DNA from 3 places in the Lysinibacillus sp. NPDC096418 genome. Region 2 is predicted to be linked to each of the others. Evidence: riboswitches for the same ligand, from Rfam matches in the RefSeq annotation. Region 2 holds a riboswitch; each other region holds the start of a gene.
What was found. A riboswitch is a leader RNA that binds a small molecule or an ion and turns the genes downstream of it on or off. The one in region 2 is predicted to bind thiamine pyrophosphate.

Region 1 (5,680 bases), on a different contig from region 2:
TAAAAAAATCAAAGTTCATAAAATGCGCTTGAACTTTGATTTTCGACATTATTCCCCAGGAAATAATTAATGATTATATTGTTTTTGCTCTTGTTGACGTAATTCCACACGGCGGATTTTGCCGGATGCTGTCTTTGGCAATTCCTCCACAAATTCTATAGCACGTGGATATTTATAGGGTGCCGTTAAGTCCTTTACATGATTTTGTAATTGCTGAATAAGCGACGAATCCCCAATAATTCCTTCGCGTAATACAACAAATGCCTTTACTATATTACCTCTAACCTCATCTGGACTTGCTACAACTGCCACTTCTTTCACAGTAGAATGCTTTATTAATGCATCTTCTACTTCGAACGGACCAATCGTGTAACCTGAGGAAATAATTACATCATCGCCTCGCCCTTCAAACCAAAAGTAGCCGTCTTTATCTTTACATGCACGGTCACCAGTAATATACCAATCGCCGCGGAATTGCAGGCTTGTACGCTCTGGGTCCTTAAAGTATTTACTAAATAACGCAGGTGTTTCTTTGTGTACGGCAATATCACCAACAATACCCTCCGAAACAGGATTACCAAAATCATCAATAATCGATACCGTATTACCTGGTGTTGGTTTGCCCATCGAGCCGACACGCGCTTCCATACCAACCATCGTTCCAACAAGTAATGTATTTTCGGTTTGACCATAACCATCGCGTACTTGTAAGTTAAATGCAGTTAAAAATACGTTCACGACTTCACTATTTAACGGCTCACCTGCAGATACAGCTTGGCGAACTTCTGATAAATTATAGTCACGTAAATTTTCAAGTGCCGCCATATAGCGATATTCTGTAGGCGTACAACAAAGAACATTCACCTTGAATTTTTCGAGCAATGTTAAATATGTAGGTGCATCAAACTTACCTTTGTAAACAAAAGCAGTAGCCCCACTTCCTAACGTTGCAAGGAACGGACTCCAAATCCATTTCTGCCAACCAGGTGCTGCAGTCGCCCATACGATGTCATTTTCTTGTACACCTAGCCAATTTGGTGCTGTCGTGCGTAAATGCGCATAACCCCAACTATGAGTATGAATAGCAGCTTTTGGATTACCGGTTGTCCCACTCGTATACGCAAGAAATGCTACATCTGTACTTTTGGTTGGTGTAGTACTTATAAAACTTGTAGGCTGCTGTTCCATTTTTTCAAGTAGTGGCTGCCATGGTGCATGTGCATGTCCGATGACAAACTGTTGTAATCCACCTAAATGTTCAACATCATCAAATTGTTCAATATATGGTTCATAAGCAATGACCGCTTTGGCATCAGCATGTGTAATACGATAATCAATATCCTTCGCTCTAAGCATTTCAGAGCTTGGAATAATAGCTAAACCAACTTTCAATGCAGCGATATATGCAACATATGCCTCAATAGATCTAGGCACCATAATGAGAATAACATCCCCTTTTGTTAATCCCTGTGCTGTTAACACATGCGCTACTTGATTCGCTTTTTCTAGTAAACTTGTATATGTTATATAGTCAATCTCTTCGCTTTCATTATAAACAATTAAAGCATTTTTCTCTGGATCTTGTGCATACTTTTCAAATTCCTCTACAATGTTATACCATTCTGGTGCGATTAGATTTTGTCTATTCATCATTATTGCCCCCTTTGTTAAACTTATTATAAAACTCATTTTTCATAGATTTCAATGAAAAACACTCTAATAATTAAAAATTATGACAATTATCACATTTATTTGTATGGCATCAGTCACCACTTTTCAAATATAATAAAATTGCCTTGTTCATATAGGGAAAGTATGGTACATTGTGGTCAAATCAAATGTTTGCAGGGGGACTCATCTTGAGTTGAGAAGGTTAAAACCTGACCCTTTGAACCTGTTAGTTAATACTAACGTAGGGAGCAATGTACAATCGCGCTTATGCTTTTCTTGTACATACGCTCTCCTCATTCGTAGGAGAGCTTTTTTCGTTCCAATTTTCAGCTAAATATTTTGATTGCGGGGGGACTCATTTTGAGTTGAGAAGGTAAAACCTGACCCTTTGAACCTGTTAGTTAATACTGACGTAGGGAGCAGTACATCATTTTTTTGATGAAGAAGCTCTTTTTACGTGTATTTCACAGACGAAAAAGAGCTTTTTTTGTATGCTTACGTTCACCAATTTGAGGAGGACTTATAATGACATTTTGTAACGAATTAAGAAAAGAAACAGATATTTATTGGGAGGGAAGTTTCCAGCACCCATTTGTAAAAGGGATTGCGGATGGTACTCTACCACTCGATAAGTTTAAATACTATATGATTCAAGATGCCTATTATTTAAAGCATTATGCCAAGGTATTAGCATTTGCAGCTGCTAAATGTGAAACACCTGAAGAATTCGCATACTACACTGATACAGCGAAATTCATTAATGAAGCTGAGCTAGAATTACATCGCTCTGTTTTCTTAGAATTAAATGTAACCAAAGAGGAACTTGAGCAGAGTGAACCTGCTCCAGGTGCTATCAATTACATTAATCATATGTATAGCGCCGTGCATAATGGCGATGTAGCTGAAGCTTTTGCTGCTATGATGCCTTGCCCATGGCTTTATTTAGAAATAGGAATGTATTATAAAGACGCAAAACCTGGTGTTAACCTATATGAAGATTGGATTGCGATGTATAGTAGTGACGATTTCCAAGTAACAATCCAAAAACAAATCTCAATGATGAACGCTTATGCTGCAGCAGCTTCTCCTGAAAAATTAGCAATTTTAAAAAGTCATTTTAAAAACAGTTGTTATTATGAATTACAGTTTTGGGAAATGGCCTGGACGAAAGAAAATTGGGTACCGGAGAGCGTACGATGATTTTACAAGCTATTCGAAAAAAACAGCCTCTTATTCATAGTATAACGAATTACGTTGTGGCCAATTTTCAAGCAAACGGTTTACTAGCAATTGGTGCTTCTCCAGTAATGGCCGATGAATTGCAAGAAGTTGAGAAGATGGTATCACTTGCGTCAGCCTTATTGATTAATATTGGCACACTAAACGAACGGACAAAAGAATCGATGCTACTTGCTGGAAAAAAAGCAAACGCACTTGGAATCCCAGTTATTTTGGATCCAGTTGGTGCTGGTGCGACAGCTTTCCGTAAAGAAACCGTAAAACAGCTTTTAGCTGAAATAAAATTTGTCCTTATTCGTTGCAACATTGGAGAACTAGCTGCCATTGCGAATATAAGTTGGCAGCAAAAAGGTGTAGATAGTGGTAGTGGTTCAATGGCACTATCTGATGAAGCAACGAAAATTGCGCAACAATACAAATGTATGGTCATTGTCACAGGTGAAGAAGATTTCATTTCGGATGGCGTACAATCAAGGTGGATTCCTGGTGGTCATCGCCAAATGACTGAAATTACAGGTACAGGTTGTTTACTAAGTGCTATTTGTGGTGCTGCGTTTGTCGCAGGAGATGAACCTTTTGCGCAACTAGGCGATACGTTAAAGACCTATAAAAAAATTGCTGAAAATGCATATTCGAGCACACAATATATTGGTGATTTTCAGATAACCGTACTAAATGAATTACATCGTCTTTCCAAGGAAGGTGAACAATAATGAAAATTGTTACAACAATCGCTGGCTCCGATAGTGGCGGTGGTGCTGGCATTCAAGCTGATTTAAAAACATTCCAAGAATTAGAGGTATTTGGCACTTCAGTCATTACAGCCTTAACGGCACAAAATACATTAGGTGTTTCTGGTGTTCTGCCGACGGAAGTAAGTTTTGTTGAAAAGCAACTCCTTGCTTTATTAGAAGATTTCCCGATTAGTGCAATCAAAACGGGCATGCTCTTTTCATCAGATATTATTCAAAAAATCGCAACTATCATTACTGATTTAAGAATCCCACTGATTGTCGATCCTGTAATGATTGCAAAAGGTGGAGAAAACTTATTACAACAAGAAGCAGTCCAAGCATTACGCACTCATTTACTGCCATTAGCGAGTGTCCTTACACCAAATATTCCAGAAGCAGAAGTACTTGCGGATATGAAGATTGAAACTGTTCATGATATTCAACAAGCTGCACAATCACTTTTACAATTAGGCGTGCAGTTCGTTGTTATTAAAGGTGGGCATTTATCAGATGAAAAATACGCTACTGATTATGTATTTTCAAATAACGGTTCATCATTTACAATGCAATCAGAACGCATAAATACTAAAAATACGCATGGAACAGGCTGCACATTCTCTGCCGCATTAACTGCTTTTATTGCACAAGGAATTCCCTTTGATCAAGCCATTGTTGAAGCAAAAAAGTTTATTCAAATGGCCATTACACATGATCTAGTTATTGGCAACGGTCACGGACCAACAAATCATTTTGCATATCAAAAATATAAAGATACATGTGAGGTGACTGTACTTGAAGCGTAAGAATTTACAGCTTTACTTCATTATGGGTACTGAAAATACGAAGCAACGCGAACCATTAGCCATACTTGAAGAAGCATTACAAGCTGGAATTACAATGTTTCAATTTCGTGAAAAAGGACCTAAAGCGTTGACTGGTCAAGCTTATGAGAAATTTGCGAACGATTGTCAAAAACTATGCCAACAATATCACGTGCCATTTATCGTCAATGATGATGTAGATCTTGCTATCCGATTAAAGGCAGATGGCATTCATATTGGACAAGATGATTTGCATGTTTCTATTGTACGAGAAAAAATTGGCGACATGCTTCTCGGCATTTCTGTACATTCGGATGCTGAACTACAAGTAGCCTTACAATATGGAGCAGATTATGTTGGGATCGGACCGATTTTTGCAACTCGTTCTAAAGATGATGCAAATGCGCCAAGTGGTACAGCTTTTTTACAACAAGTACGTTCACAACATCCTGAATTACCCATTGTCGCCATTGGTGGCATAGATAACTCAAATGCACACACAGTATTCAATGCTGGAGCAGATGGAGTAGCTGTCATTTCAGCAATTTGCGAGAGCAATGACATTCAACTTACGGTTCTAAATTTTAAAGAAACTTTCCATTCATAAATGTTGAGGTATTTAAGCAAACTAAAAACCAGTGCCTATAAAGGTCACTGGTCTTTAGCCAAATAATTACTCAGGGTATGAGTTTTTTATTTGTTATTGTTTTGGCATCCCTTTTAATTGAGATTCAGCCATTTGTACAAGACGTTTAGTGATTTCACCGCCGACGGAACCGTTAGCACGGGCTGACGCGTCAGCACCTAATTGAACACCAAATTCTTGTGCAATTTCGTATTTCATTTGATCAAGTGCTTGTTGTACACCAGGTACTGCAAGCTTGTTTGAACTGTTGTTGTTTGTCATTTCTCTCACCTCCTTGTGAATATAGAATGTGCTTTATTAGATTTTTAATACGAAAAAAATATAGGTAAATTGTACCTACAAAGGAAATCTGATTTCATAATAAAAGAACCGTCTCAAAATTGCTTTTGAGACGGTTCTTTATCTTATTATAGAAGATCTGCGAATTTATCGGCTGGCTGTTCTTTTTTCGGGAAGATATGCACTTCACGATTCTTTACAGCTCGTTCAATTAATTCATCGAAATCCGAGAAGCTTTCGTAGTGCTCTACTTTCTCAAGCTTTGGCTTAGTTTTTGGACTTGCCGGTGT
Region 2 (5,680 bases):
TGCGGCTATTATTTTCTTAGAAAGCGCTGGGATTCTATTTCTCGCTTGTTCACCAGTGATAATGGAAACATCTAACCCAGCTTGATTTTGCCTTTCCACCATCTCTTGGATTAATTTATTTTCGAGCTCATTTTCAATTAAAATCATCCCGCCACCCTTGTGGTACTCCAAATCCTCCCCAAGTTCCGATTCTAAGTTTTCAAACATCTTAGCACTCGCCAATGCTAAATCTAAGTTTGGTCCCGTTTTTTTGGACTGGAGCATTATGGCTTTATCGCACGATCCAGACGTACCAGCAGCAATATCTTTTGCCTCAAATAACAGTACTTCTATATCTTTTTTAGAAAGGTAATAAGTTACTGAGGTGCCAATTATCCCTCCGCCGATAACAATAACTTTTTGTCTCAACCCTTAGCCCCCTAAGAAATAGGTTACTGACTTTAGCCTTTCAATTTCCCTCAAAACAGATGGAATCTTTAGCTTTCAGTTTGGTTAAATTCAATTTTATTAAACTCTCTTTTATTTGGCAGAACTATTGAAACAACAATTGTTAGTATCACTGAAGCCAACACACCCCACAAAATACCGAACAAAATTGCAAAAGTAGCCCCCGAAATTAAACCTACTCTTCCACCCCAAATGGATACTTTACTATTGTGGGAACCCATTTCAAATTGTTCCGATTTACGAGATTTCCACAAGAGCCCCACGATTAATACAGGCACTACTCCACCACCTGCCATCGTATATGCAAATGAAAATAAGCTAATGATCGATTCAGAATAAATGGCCGCAGTAATCGAGAAGATGCCTACAAGTACGACTAACCATTTAGATAGCTTTATTAACGTTTTATCTTTCAAACCTTTTTTGAAAGGAATCACAACATCGTTCACAATAACAATGGCAGCTGAATGCAATTGTGAAGATGCGCTTGAAATGGCCGCTAAGAAAATTAAAATAAAGAATAAAAGGGCTGCTAGTTCGGTCATTTCGTTCATGATTAACCACGAGACTGCATTTCCCGCCTCTAAGCTTGGATTCATTGCTTTAACAATCATTCCTGTAACAGAAGATAAAATAGTAAATATAATCGCAAAAAAACCACTATACAACATTGCCCTACTTGCGGATTTTGGATTATCCGCGGCAAAACTACGTTGCCAATATACTTGAGCTGCTAAAATACCAAAGCATCCAGTAATAAATAACGTTACTACTTCCCATCCGGAAATACTCAATTCTGTTAATTGTCCAGCATCCACTTCTAGTAACATTGTCTTTAATTTTGAATAGCTAAAATCAATTTTTGCGAACACGCTAATGTAAAACCAAACTGCAAGACCAATTAATAGAACACCTTGAACAAAATCAGTCCAAACTACGGAGTACATGCCACCGATCATCGTATATAAAATAAAGACGCCAGAGAAAAAGAAGATTAGTGGCAAAGGATCCGTATTGGTAAACACGGCAAATAATGAGCCCATTCCTTTTGCTTGACCACCAATCCACGCAATCATGATGCCAGAAGTTAGAATCCCTACAATTGCCCTAGAAATTCTATCTCTTAGAATCAAATCATTAAGTAGTTCACCAATACTCTTGTAAGTAAAACGGGCTGCAAAACCCGCAAAAATTAAAGCAAACAGGATTTTGGAACCTTGTTCACCAATAATGAATGGAATATTCGCAATACCTGATTCAAAGCCTTTTGAAGAGTGTCCAATAAAATTCCCAACGCCCATTATTGTTGCAATATCGCTAAATAAAATTAGAAAAAAGGGAAGTGTCCCGCCTGCAATAGCAAACTGCAAAAAACTTTCACTCGATTTCTTTCTAAATACTAATGACATTAAAATAAAAAACAGACTTAATACAATGGTACTCACCCAAGTCCAAGTAGCTAACATTTGTACCCTCCTCATCTTTTTTAATTAAGGGGCTATCATTCTTTAATTAGATTTCAAAAAACATAACAACCATTTTTAGAGAAAAGGATTTAGATTATACCACTCAATATGCCATCATTTCTAAAAAATATAAGATAACTTAATAAATGATACAAATCGACATATTATTACAAGCAACAATAAATCCGATATTATTTTGTTTTTTTCTAAATACCCTTTCGATTCAAATTCAAAACATTATAAAACACAGCCTTCTATTGCGTAGACTACATTTTCAATTAAGAAAGAAGGTGACAGCACATGAATGCCACTAGATATCGTTCTGACGCTAAAGTAAAAGAGGCTGGGACAAAACAGCTAACATCAAAAATGAAAAGCCTCGAAAATTTTACTAATCGTAAAATTTCTGAGGCTTTGTTTTTTAGTCTACTTCGTAGCCATTGTTCACCGCTACGGCAGACGCTTTCCGCGGGCACAGCTCCGAACAACTGATGAAGCTCAACATTTTATGAAATTTTATACTTCCGAACCGAATACATAAATAATACAAATTCCCATTTATTGAAGTTCCGTTTACATTTAGCTTTTATTATATTCATACATACCCAATATTAACGAAAAAAGACCTAACTTTAATTGAATTTTCAGATTTCCGTTGAATGTTTTTTATTATTATGATACTTTAACTTAGTATTAACTATGGAAAAAATATATTTGATACATGAAACAATTTACTATTTTAAGATAAAAATATTCAATCAATTCACTAGGGGATCCCTTGATAAGGGCTGAGAATAAAGTAGCTACTTTTAAACCCTCATAACCTGAACAGATTCGTATCTGCGTAGGGAAGTGTTTATTGTTTTTGTGCTTTTTTCGTACAATTAACAAAACCACTTTCCTTTTTATTAGGTTAGTGGTTTTTTTGCGTCAATTTATGATTAAGGGGGCAAACAATATGAAACTGATTGCCATGACGGATGATTCACATACCGTTCACGAATTAGCTAGCAAATTAACTAACATTCATCAGCTTGTCGATTACATTCACATACGTGAAAAATCAAAAACAGCACATGAAATTCTGTTACTCGTAAATCTTTTAGTACAACTCGGGGTGAACAAAGAAAAGATTGTCATTCATGATCGTTTAGATATTGCACTACTAACAGATAACCCAAACATTCATCTACCATCACATAGCCTTCCCGTGAAGGAAGTACGAGCATCCTTCCCTCACCTACGGATTGGTCGTTCGGTTCATTCACTCTCAGAAGCCAAACAAGCGGAGGCGGATGGGGCAGATTATGTGCTGTATGGGCATTGTTTTGAAACAAATTGCAAAGAAGGAATAGTCCCAAATGGCGTACATGCCTTGTTCGATATAAAAAAAGAGTTACAGATTCCCGTTTTTGCTATTGGGGGTATAACTCCAGAGCGCGTATACCAACTTCGAGAGGCAAAAGCAGATGGTATTGCCATTATGTCTGGTATTTTCTCTTCAGATAATCCTTATAAATCAGCATTAATATATTCAAAAAAATGTCAGGAGTATGAATATGAAAACAAATTATGATGTGGCAATCATTGGTGGTGGCATTATTGGTTGTTCCATCGCTTACTATTTAGCGAAAGAAAAAATTGATGTAGCTGTTTTTGAAGAAAAACAAATTGCAAGTAAATCCACGAGAGCGGCAGCAGGCATGTTGGGGGCCCATTCAGAATGTGATGATTTTGAGATTTTTTATCCGTTTGCTCGAAGTAGTCAATTAACCTATTTTGACCTTAAAGATGAACTTAGAGAGTTAAGTGGTGTCGATATCGAACTTAGAAAAGGTGGGATTTTTCAGCTTGCTTTCTCGGAGCAAGAAAAAGAGGAGCTTAGTGCTACCCTCTCTCTTCCGACTGTTAGCTGGTATGACAGTGTTGAAATGAGAAACAGAGAGAACGCAGTGTCATCAAATATTTTTGGCGCAGCTTATATTGAAGATGATGTTCATGTGCTCCCCCACTCTACATGTCTGGCCTTTAGCAAATGTGCTCAAATATATGGTGCTTCTATCTTTGAATATACGCCCGTTTTTGCAATTCAAAAAGAGGATAGCATCTACATAATCAAAACAAATAAAGGCGCTTTCCAAGCTAAGACAGTCGTTGTTGCCAATGGTGTCTGGAGCTCAAGCTTTTTCCATCAGCTCGGTTTGCACCACACACTCTCTCCTGTCAAAGGTGAATGCATCTCTGTTTCCAGTGTACAGCCGCTTCTAAAGCATACGCTATTCCATGAACACTGTTATATCGTACCGCGAAATAACGGTAGACTAGTCATTGGGGCAACTATGGTGAAAAATGATTGGCACGAACAGCCTACACTTGGTGGTTTAGAAAGTCTCATTGCGAAAGCTAAAACAATGCTTCCAACTGTTACCGATTTGAAAATTGAATCTTGTTGGGCAGGGTTACGTCCTCAAACCTTTGATAAAAAACCGTTTATTGGCTACCACCCTGAAGATGAAGGTATTTTATTTGCCACGGGTCACTTTCGAAATGGCATTTTGTTAGCACCTGCAACAGGACAAATGATTCGAGATTTGATTGTCAAACAAGAAGTTAAAAAAGAATGGATTGACGCATTTAAAGTTAATCGCTTTTAAGGGGGTGAAACTATGCGCGCTATTCAATTAAATGGAAAATCTACTGAACTACCTGAAACTGTACAGTCGGTTCAAGACTTACTAGCGTTATATTCGTTAGAAAATCGCATTGTCGTAGTAGAACTGAATAAAGAGATTGTCTATAAAGAACGGTACGCATCACAGATGTTGTCTGACCGAGACGCAATAGAAATTGTGCATTTTGTAGGAGGAGGATAATCATGTTAACAATAGGAAATCACACATTCAAATCAAATCTATTACTAGGAACAGGGAAATTCCCTTCCTTTGAGGTTCAAAAAGAAGCAGTAGAAATTTCAGGAACAGAGATTTTAACATTTGCAGTACGAAGAATGAATATCTTCGAATCATCTCAACCAAACTTTCTCGAACAATTAGATCTAACAAAATATAAGTTACTCCCAAATACAGCTGGCGCAAAAACGGCGGAAGAAGCTGTACGGATTGCCAAACTGGCAAAAGCTTCTGGTCTATGTGACATGATTAAAGTCGAAGTTATCGGCTGCAACAAATCACTCTTACCAGACCCAGTTGAAACATTAATGGCTTCTGAAATGTTATTAGAAGAAGGTTTTATCGTGCTACCTTACACATCCGATGATGTCGTCTTAGCCAAAAGACTAGAACAGCTTGGCGTCCATGCAATTATGCCTGGTGCTTCCCCGATTGGCTCTGGAAAAGGGCTGATTAACCCATTAAATCTTCAGTTTATAATTGATCAATCCTCTGTTCCTGTCATTGTGGATGCTGGTATTGGATCACCAAAGGATGCAGCATTTGCAATGGAGTTAGGTGCTGACGGAGTACTACTTAACACAGCTGTTTCAGGCGCACAAGACCCTGTAAAAATGGCACTAGCCATGAAGCTCGCAATAGAAGCCGGCCAACTAGGCTACCAAGCTGGCAGAATAGCAGCAAAAAACTACGGTGAAGCGAGTAGTCCTATTACGGGGATGGTGACTTCTTGAATACCCGCTATCAAAAACAGGCACTATTTTTAGGTGATAAAGGGCAAGCTCAAATTCAACATGCACAAGCATTAATAATCGGTGCAGGCGCTCTAGGTTCTGCTAGTGCAGAAATGCTTGCTAG
Region 3 (5,680 bases), on a different contig from region 2:
GAAGGTGATTTAACACAAGCAGATATCGAAGTGAAGTTGAAGGACGAGATTCAAGATTTGGCGATTGCCTTTAATACCATGAAAATTAATTTACATACGCTCATTCAAAGTGTCACAGTAAACGTTGAACAAACAACCGCAGCTGCACAACAATTAACAGCTAGCACAGAGGAAGTAGCAATTGCCTCCTTAGATGTTGCAAAACGTACAGGCGGCCTAGCAGAAGGTGCCAATCAAGCTGCTGCATCTGGCCAAGAAAGCTCAATAGCCATGGATGAAACTGCGCAAGCTGTGCAAAAAATTGCGGAAACAACACAAGAATTAAATACCCTCTCCATGGATACACAAGACATGGCAACTGTTGGTGAGCAAACATTACAAACAGCGGAGCAGCAGATGACGGTCATTCAGCAATCTTCAAGTGAAACAAGCGACCGGATTCAACAGTTGAGCAAACAATCTGCTGAAATTGAAAGTATTGTGAAAGTCATTACAGACATTTCAGAACAAACTAATTTACTAGCACTAAATGCTGCAATTGAAGCTGCACGTGCTGGGGAACACGGAAAAGGTTTTGCCGTCGTCGCTGACGAGGTGCGTAAACTAGCAGAAGAATCTAAGGCATCAGCCCATCAAATTGTCGCCCTAACGTCTCTTATTCAAAAAGATACAAAAGAAGTGGAACAGGCTGTAATGACAACTGCACATAATGTGGCGGATGGCGTAAATTACATTCAAGATGCACAAGTTTCATTCGAAAATATCATGCAAGCCATTAGGAATATGACCAACCAAATTCAAGAAGTATCAGCTTCAACTGAGGAAATCTCAGCTTCGACTGAAGAAGTTGCTGCTTCCATCAACGAAATGTCAAATCTCGCAATTCGAGCTTCCACTGAAGCTGAAGGAATTGCCGCTGCTACCGAAGAACAGTCTGCTACAGTTCAAGAAATTAGCGACGTTGCAAAATCACTAACGGATGGTGCACTAAAAGTACAACAAGAAGTCAATAAGTTTAAACTCTAATAAAGTAAGAGGCTTGTGTCTAAGATAAGAAATTACCCATAGACACAAGCCTCTCTTTATTATTGATAAATCTGACTACCAGCCTTTTTAAATTCCTTCGCCTTCTCCTGCATCCCTTGATGGATGGCCTCTGTTGTATTCAAATCCTTCTCTTTCGCATAGTTCCGAATATCTTGTGAAATTCTCATACTACAAAACTTCGGTCCACACATAGAACAGAAATGTGCAGTTTTTGCACCCTCTGCTGGTAGTGTTTCATCATGGTATTCCACTGCTCGTTCTGGATCTAGTGACAAATTGAATTGATCGCGCCAACGGAATTCGAAACGCGCCTTTGATAATGCATTATCACGCACTTGCGCTCCAGGATGACCCTTTGCTAAGTCCGCCGCATGCGCCGCAATTTTATAAGTAATCACACCAACGCGAACGTCCTCACGATTCGGCAAACCTAGGTGTTCCTTCGGTGTCACATAGCAAAGCATCGCTGTACCGAACCAACCAATCATCGCCGCACCTATAGCAGATGTAATATGATCGTAACCTGGTGCAATATCTGTCGTTAATGGCCCTAATGTATAGAAAGGCGCCTCCTTACATACTTCCAATTGCTTATCCATATTTTCCTTAATCAAATGCATTGGCACGTGCCCCGGCCCTTCCACCATCACCTGCACGTCATGTTGCCAAGCAATTTGCGTCAGTTCCCCTAACGTATCAAGCTCAGCAAACTGTGCCTCATCATTGGCATCTGCAATCGAACCTGGGCGTAAGCCATCCCCTAGTGAAAAGGCAACATCGTACGCTTTCATAATTTCACAAATTTCTTCAAAATGCGTATATAGGAAGTTCTCTTGATGATGGAATAAGCACCACTGCGCCATAATCGAACCACCTCGTGATACTATCCCCGTCACACGATTTGCTGTCAGCGGCACATATCGCAATAATACCCCCGCATGAATCGTGAAATAATCGACACCTTGCTCTGCCTGCTCGATTAACGTATCGCGATAAACTTCCCACGTTAAGTCCTCCGCAACACCATTGACCTTTTCAAGCGCCTGATAAATTGGTACCGTTCCTACTGGCACAGCCGCATTGCGAATAATCCATTCACGTGTCGTATGAATATGTTTACCCGTCGATAAATCCATAATATTATCTGCGCCCCAGCGTGTTGCCCACGTCATCTTTTCGACTTCCTCCGCAATGGATGAGGATACTGCAGAATTACCAATATTCGCATTAATCTTCACATGAAAGTTCCGCCCAATAATCATCGGCTCTGCTTCAGGATGATTAATATTAGATGGCATAATAGCACGACCCGCCGCAATTTCAGCACGCACAAATTCAGGATCCATGTTTTCACGAATTGCTACAAACTCCATTTCTGGCGTGATAATACCCTTTCTTGCATAATGCAGTTGCGTCACATTATGTCCCTTTTTCGCACGGATTGGCTTACGATAAAGACCAGGAAAAATATTCTCTTTCATTCGTGGATCATCTACATTTCGGAAGCCATTATCCTCAGGTTTAATCGTACGACCTTCGTATTCCTCTACGTCCCCGCGCTCTCTAATCCAAGCACTACGTAACGCTGGCAGTCCCTTCGTAATGTCAATATTGTACGTTGGATCTGTATAGGGACCACTCGTATCGTAAACACGCACTGGCGGGTTTTCCCCTTCCCCAAAACTGCCTGTTGTTGGACTAAGTGCAATCTCACGCATCGGTACTAAAATATCCGGTCTTGACCCTTCCACATATACTTTTTTACTGCCATCAAAGCTCGACATAATGGTAATGTTTTTCTCGTTAACTGTTGTCATGAACATTTCCGCTCCCTTTTAAAATAAATTTTCAGGACCGAACCTAGCTCACTCCAACGAGCTACTACAAAAGAAAAGCCGAATCCAAAAAAATATTGGATCCGGCTACGAATGTAAAGGTTGTATTGACCACAAAAAACAATGCAGTCATCATTAACTTTCCCACGCTGGTATGAGCCAGATCAGGTCCAAAGGGTCAAGAAACTTCAGTGCGTTTCCCTCTCAGCCCGACTCATCGGACTCCCCTAGTTAAGGCTATTCAGTTTGTTGTTAGTGTAGCAAAGTTACTCACCAAATGGAAGATAAATAAATAATTGGTTCATTTTATCCAATTGAAGCGGTTTTTCGACACACACGCGACACATGAGAATCACAATTCTTTCCCTCGTCAACTATTAAGCAAATAACATTTCAGCCATATATATAACAATTGTCACTGTGACACAACTCACAATCGTAGAGAATAATACCGTTTGCGCTGCTGTTGCCGATTCTACATCATATTCTAAAGCGAGACTTGAGCTATTGCGTGACGTTGGGAACGAGCTCGCGATTAAGAGCGACTGTGCCACGACACCATCTAAACCTAATGCAAAAATAATAAGTAACGCCACAGCTGGACCAATAATCAATCTTGTAATGCAGCTGACCAATACCGTCTTATTGAACATCGATTTAATTTCAAGCTGTGATAGTTGAGCACCGAGTGTAATCAAAGCCACTGCAATAAAACCTTCTGCCACATGGTCAATTGGAATACGGATAAATTGCGGAATACCAATATCGAAGAAATTCATCGTCACCCCAATAATAAGCGCATGAATAATCGGCATTTTGAGGAAATCCTTCGCGATTGCGAGTACTGATTTCGTGGAGGAAATGAGATTATAAAGTCCATATGTATACGTCGTCATGTTTTGAAAGATGACAAGAATCACTTGAATCGCCACACCAATCGGCTGCGTCACGAAAATCATTTGCGCCACTGGAATACCGTAGTTGCCAGAATTAATGAGCACAACGCTATTTTTAAAAACTGCCGCTTCTGTTTTCGCAAGCCCTAGTAACTTCGCTAAAAAGTGACTAAGCACCATCTGACTGCCGATAAAAAGCGTAATAAACAACGCCACCTGCCCTAGCACCGACAGCTCCATACTCGTTTCATATATATTCAAAAACACCGCTGCCGGCATAAAACAATACGTAATCAACTGCGATAGTGCCTTTAAATTAAAACGAAACTTCCTCTGCAAAATAGCACCTAACACGAGCAACACTAAAATCGGGGCAACAATTTGGAAGAAAATCATGCCGAGATACATCATATGGTTGTCCCCCTTTCATCTGTATCTATAATAGTAGAACTGTCCATTAGCTTGGTCAATACTCATGCAAGGGTTGCAATAAGTTAAATATGGTTAAGTTTTCCTGCTAAATGCCGATATATTTCTCTGAAAGATGAATTAATTTCATTACATTTTCGAACGGAAATTGGCTATTTCAAATGCAAAAAAAAATGCACAACCAGTCTCCTACTATAGGCTTATTAATAGCCAATTCGACAAATAGTAAATCCAACGCATTAATATAAATGATAAAATAAGGATATTGATAAACGTATTTACCAGAAAAGGAGATCTATTCATATGAAGCGTAAACAAAAAATTGCCCTACTATCCGTTGCAGCTATTCCAGCTATGATTACGATGGTTCCAGATGTAGACGTTCAGGCAGCAACAGAGCAACCCATTCCTGAGGTTTCAGGTTCTTGGGTCAATCCACAACATGTTTTTGATGCGAAACCACAACGACAAACATTTTCACTGGGTGCACCCACAGCAACAACTACAACTATAGAAACTGCCAAAGGTGTTGCAGAACTAGAAACTATTCTAAAAGGGAAATTCCAGAAGTACGAGGAAAGCTTCAATGTAAAATACACAGGTGAAACGGCAAAACTCCAAGAAGATCTGAATGCTATTTATGACAGGTTTGATTTAGACCCAGACAACGCCATCTACAAAGCAGCCACAATCTCTCGTGACTATACGTATTCAGGCTATGTCAATAATGTAACGATTAATTTTACAATCAAATACAATACGAATTTCAACACAGAGGAAACCCTTAAAACAAGAGTTGAAAGGATTATTAAGAACGAACTCATTACGGAAAACATGACAGATTTCCAAAAAATCAAAGCAATTCATGATTATGTTGTGACTTATGCTACGTTTACAAAAGATACAACGGGGAGCCCACACGCAGCCTATACACTTTTAATGGAAAAGAAAGGACTAAGCCAAGCCTATGCGCTTCTTACCTACTATCTATTAAATGAGGCTGGTATTAAAGCTTATTACATGACAGGTACATACGCAGGCACACCACATGCTTGGAACGTCGTGGAATATAAAGGAAAGCACTACTACCTCGATACTGCATTGGATGAACCTTCAATTCGCGATACAAGCATTACTGATGGCAAGGCTATTAGCTATGAATATTTCTTAAGAGGTATGGGTGGATTTTCTACACATACAGTCCTAAGCACTCTTCCTTCAGGTGTAATTGTTGAAACAACATCTCATGAAAGTTATGCGAAGTTACAAAACGTCTTCAATCCTATTCCTGAAAATAGCTGGCTTTACTATGTAAGAACAGATGGCGTGCTAGCACGACTAAGCTTAAAACCATTACCGACAATCGGTGAAAGTGCCGATAAATTTGAAGAGTTTACTTTTAAAGGTAGTAACTCGAATGATGTAGAAGCTGCTTATTTAGTGCATGATAATGGCTGGCTTTATTTTAGTAAT

Region 1: linked by a shared signal. The riboswitch ahead of tenA (thiaminase II) and the one ahead of tenI (thiazole tautomerase TenI) in region 2 are both predicted to bind thiamine pyrophosphate.
Region 3: linked by a shared signal. The riboswitch ahead of thiC (phosphomethylpyrimidine synthase ThiC) and the one ahead of tenI (thiazole tautomerase TenI) in region 2 are both predicted to bind thiamine pyrophosphate.

Annotation. Positions count from the first base shown of each region.
Region 1 is NZ_JBIWEY010000001.1:458,218-463,897, forward strand. It holds gene mbcS (acyl-CoA synthetase MbcS) at 67-1,650, opposite strand; TPP riboswitch at 1,837-1,936, shown strand; TPP riboswitch at 2,009-2,107, shown strand; gene tenA (thiaminase II) at 2,197-2,871, shown strand; gene thiM (hydroxyethylthiazole kinase) at 2,868-3,623, shown strand; gene thiD (bifunctional hydroxymethylpyrimidine kinase/phosphomethylpyrimidine kinase) at 3,623-4,447, shown strand; gene thiE (thiamine phosphate synthase) at 4,437-5,072, shown strand; gene ACIQZG_RS02190 (alpha/beta-type small acid-soluble spore protein) at 5,166-5,372, opposite strand; gene thiI (tRNA uracil 4-sulfurtransferase ThiI) at 5,519-5,680, opposite strand, start outside.
Region 2 is NZ_JBIWEY010000008.1:127,652-133,331, forward strand. It holds gene ACIQZG_RS09620 (NAD(P)/FAD-dependent oxidoreductase) at 1-408, opposite strand, end outside; gene ACIQZG_RS09625 (sodium:solute symporter family protein) at 477-1,913, opposite strand; gene ACIQZG_RS09630 (hypothetical protein) at 2,214-2,405, shown strand; TPP riboswitch at 2,672-2,781, shown strand; gene tenI (thiazole tautomerase TenI) at 2,872-3,489, shown strand; gene thiO (glycine oxidase ThiO) at 3,473-4,567, shown strand; gene thiS (sulfur carrier protein ThiS) at 4,580-4,786, shown strand; gene ACIQZG_RS09650 (thiazole synthase) at 4,783-5,556, shown strand; gene ACIQZG_RS09655 (ThiF family adenylyltransferase) at 5,553-5,680, shown strand, end outside.
Region 3 is NZ_JBIWEY010000010.1:98,860-104,539, reverse strand. It holds gene ACIQZG_RS10655 (methyl-accepting chemotaxis protein) at 1-1,026, shown strand, start outside; gene thiC (phosphomethylpyrimidine synthase ThiC) at 1,086-2,864, opposite strand; TPP riboswitch at 3,007-3,121, opposite strand; gene ACIQZG_RS10645 (AEC family transporter) at 3,260-4,189, opposite strand; gene ACIQZG_RS10640 (S-layer homology domain-containing protein) at 4,511-5,680, shown strand, end outside.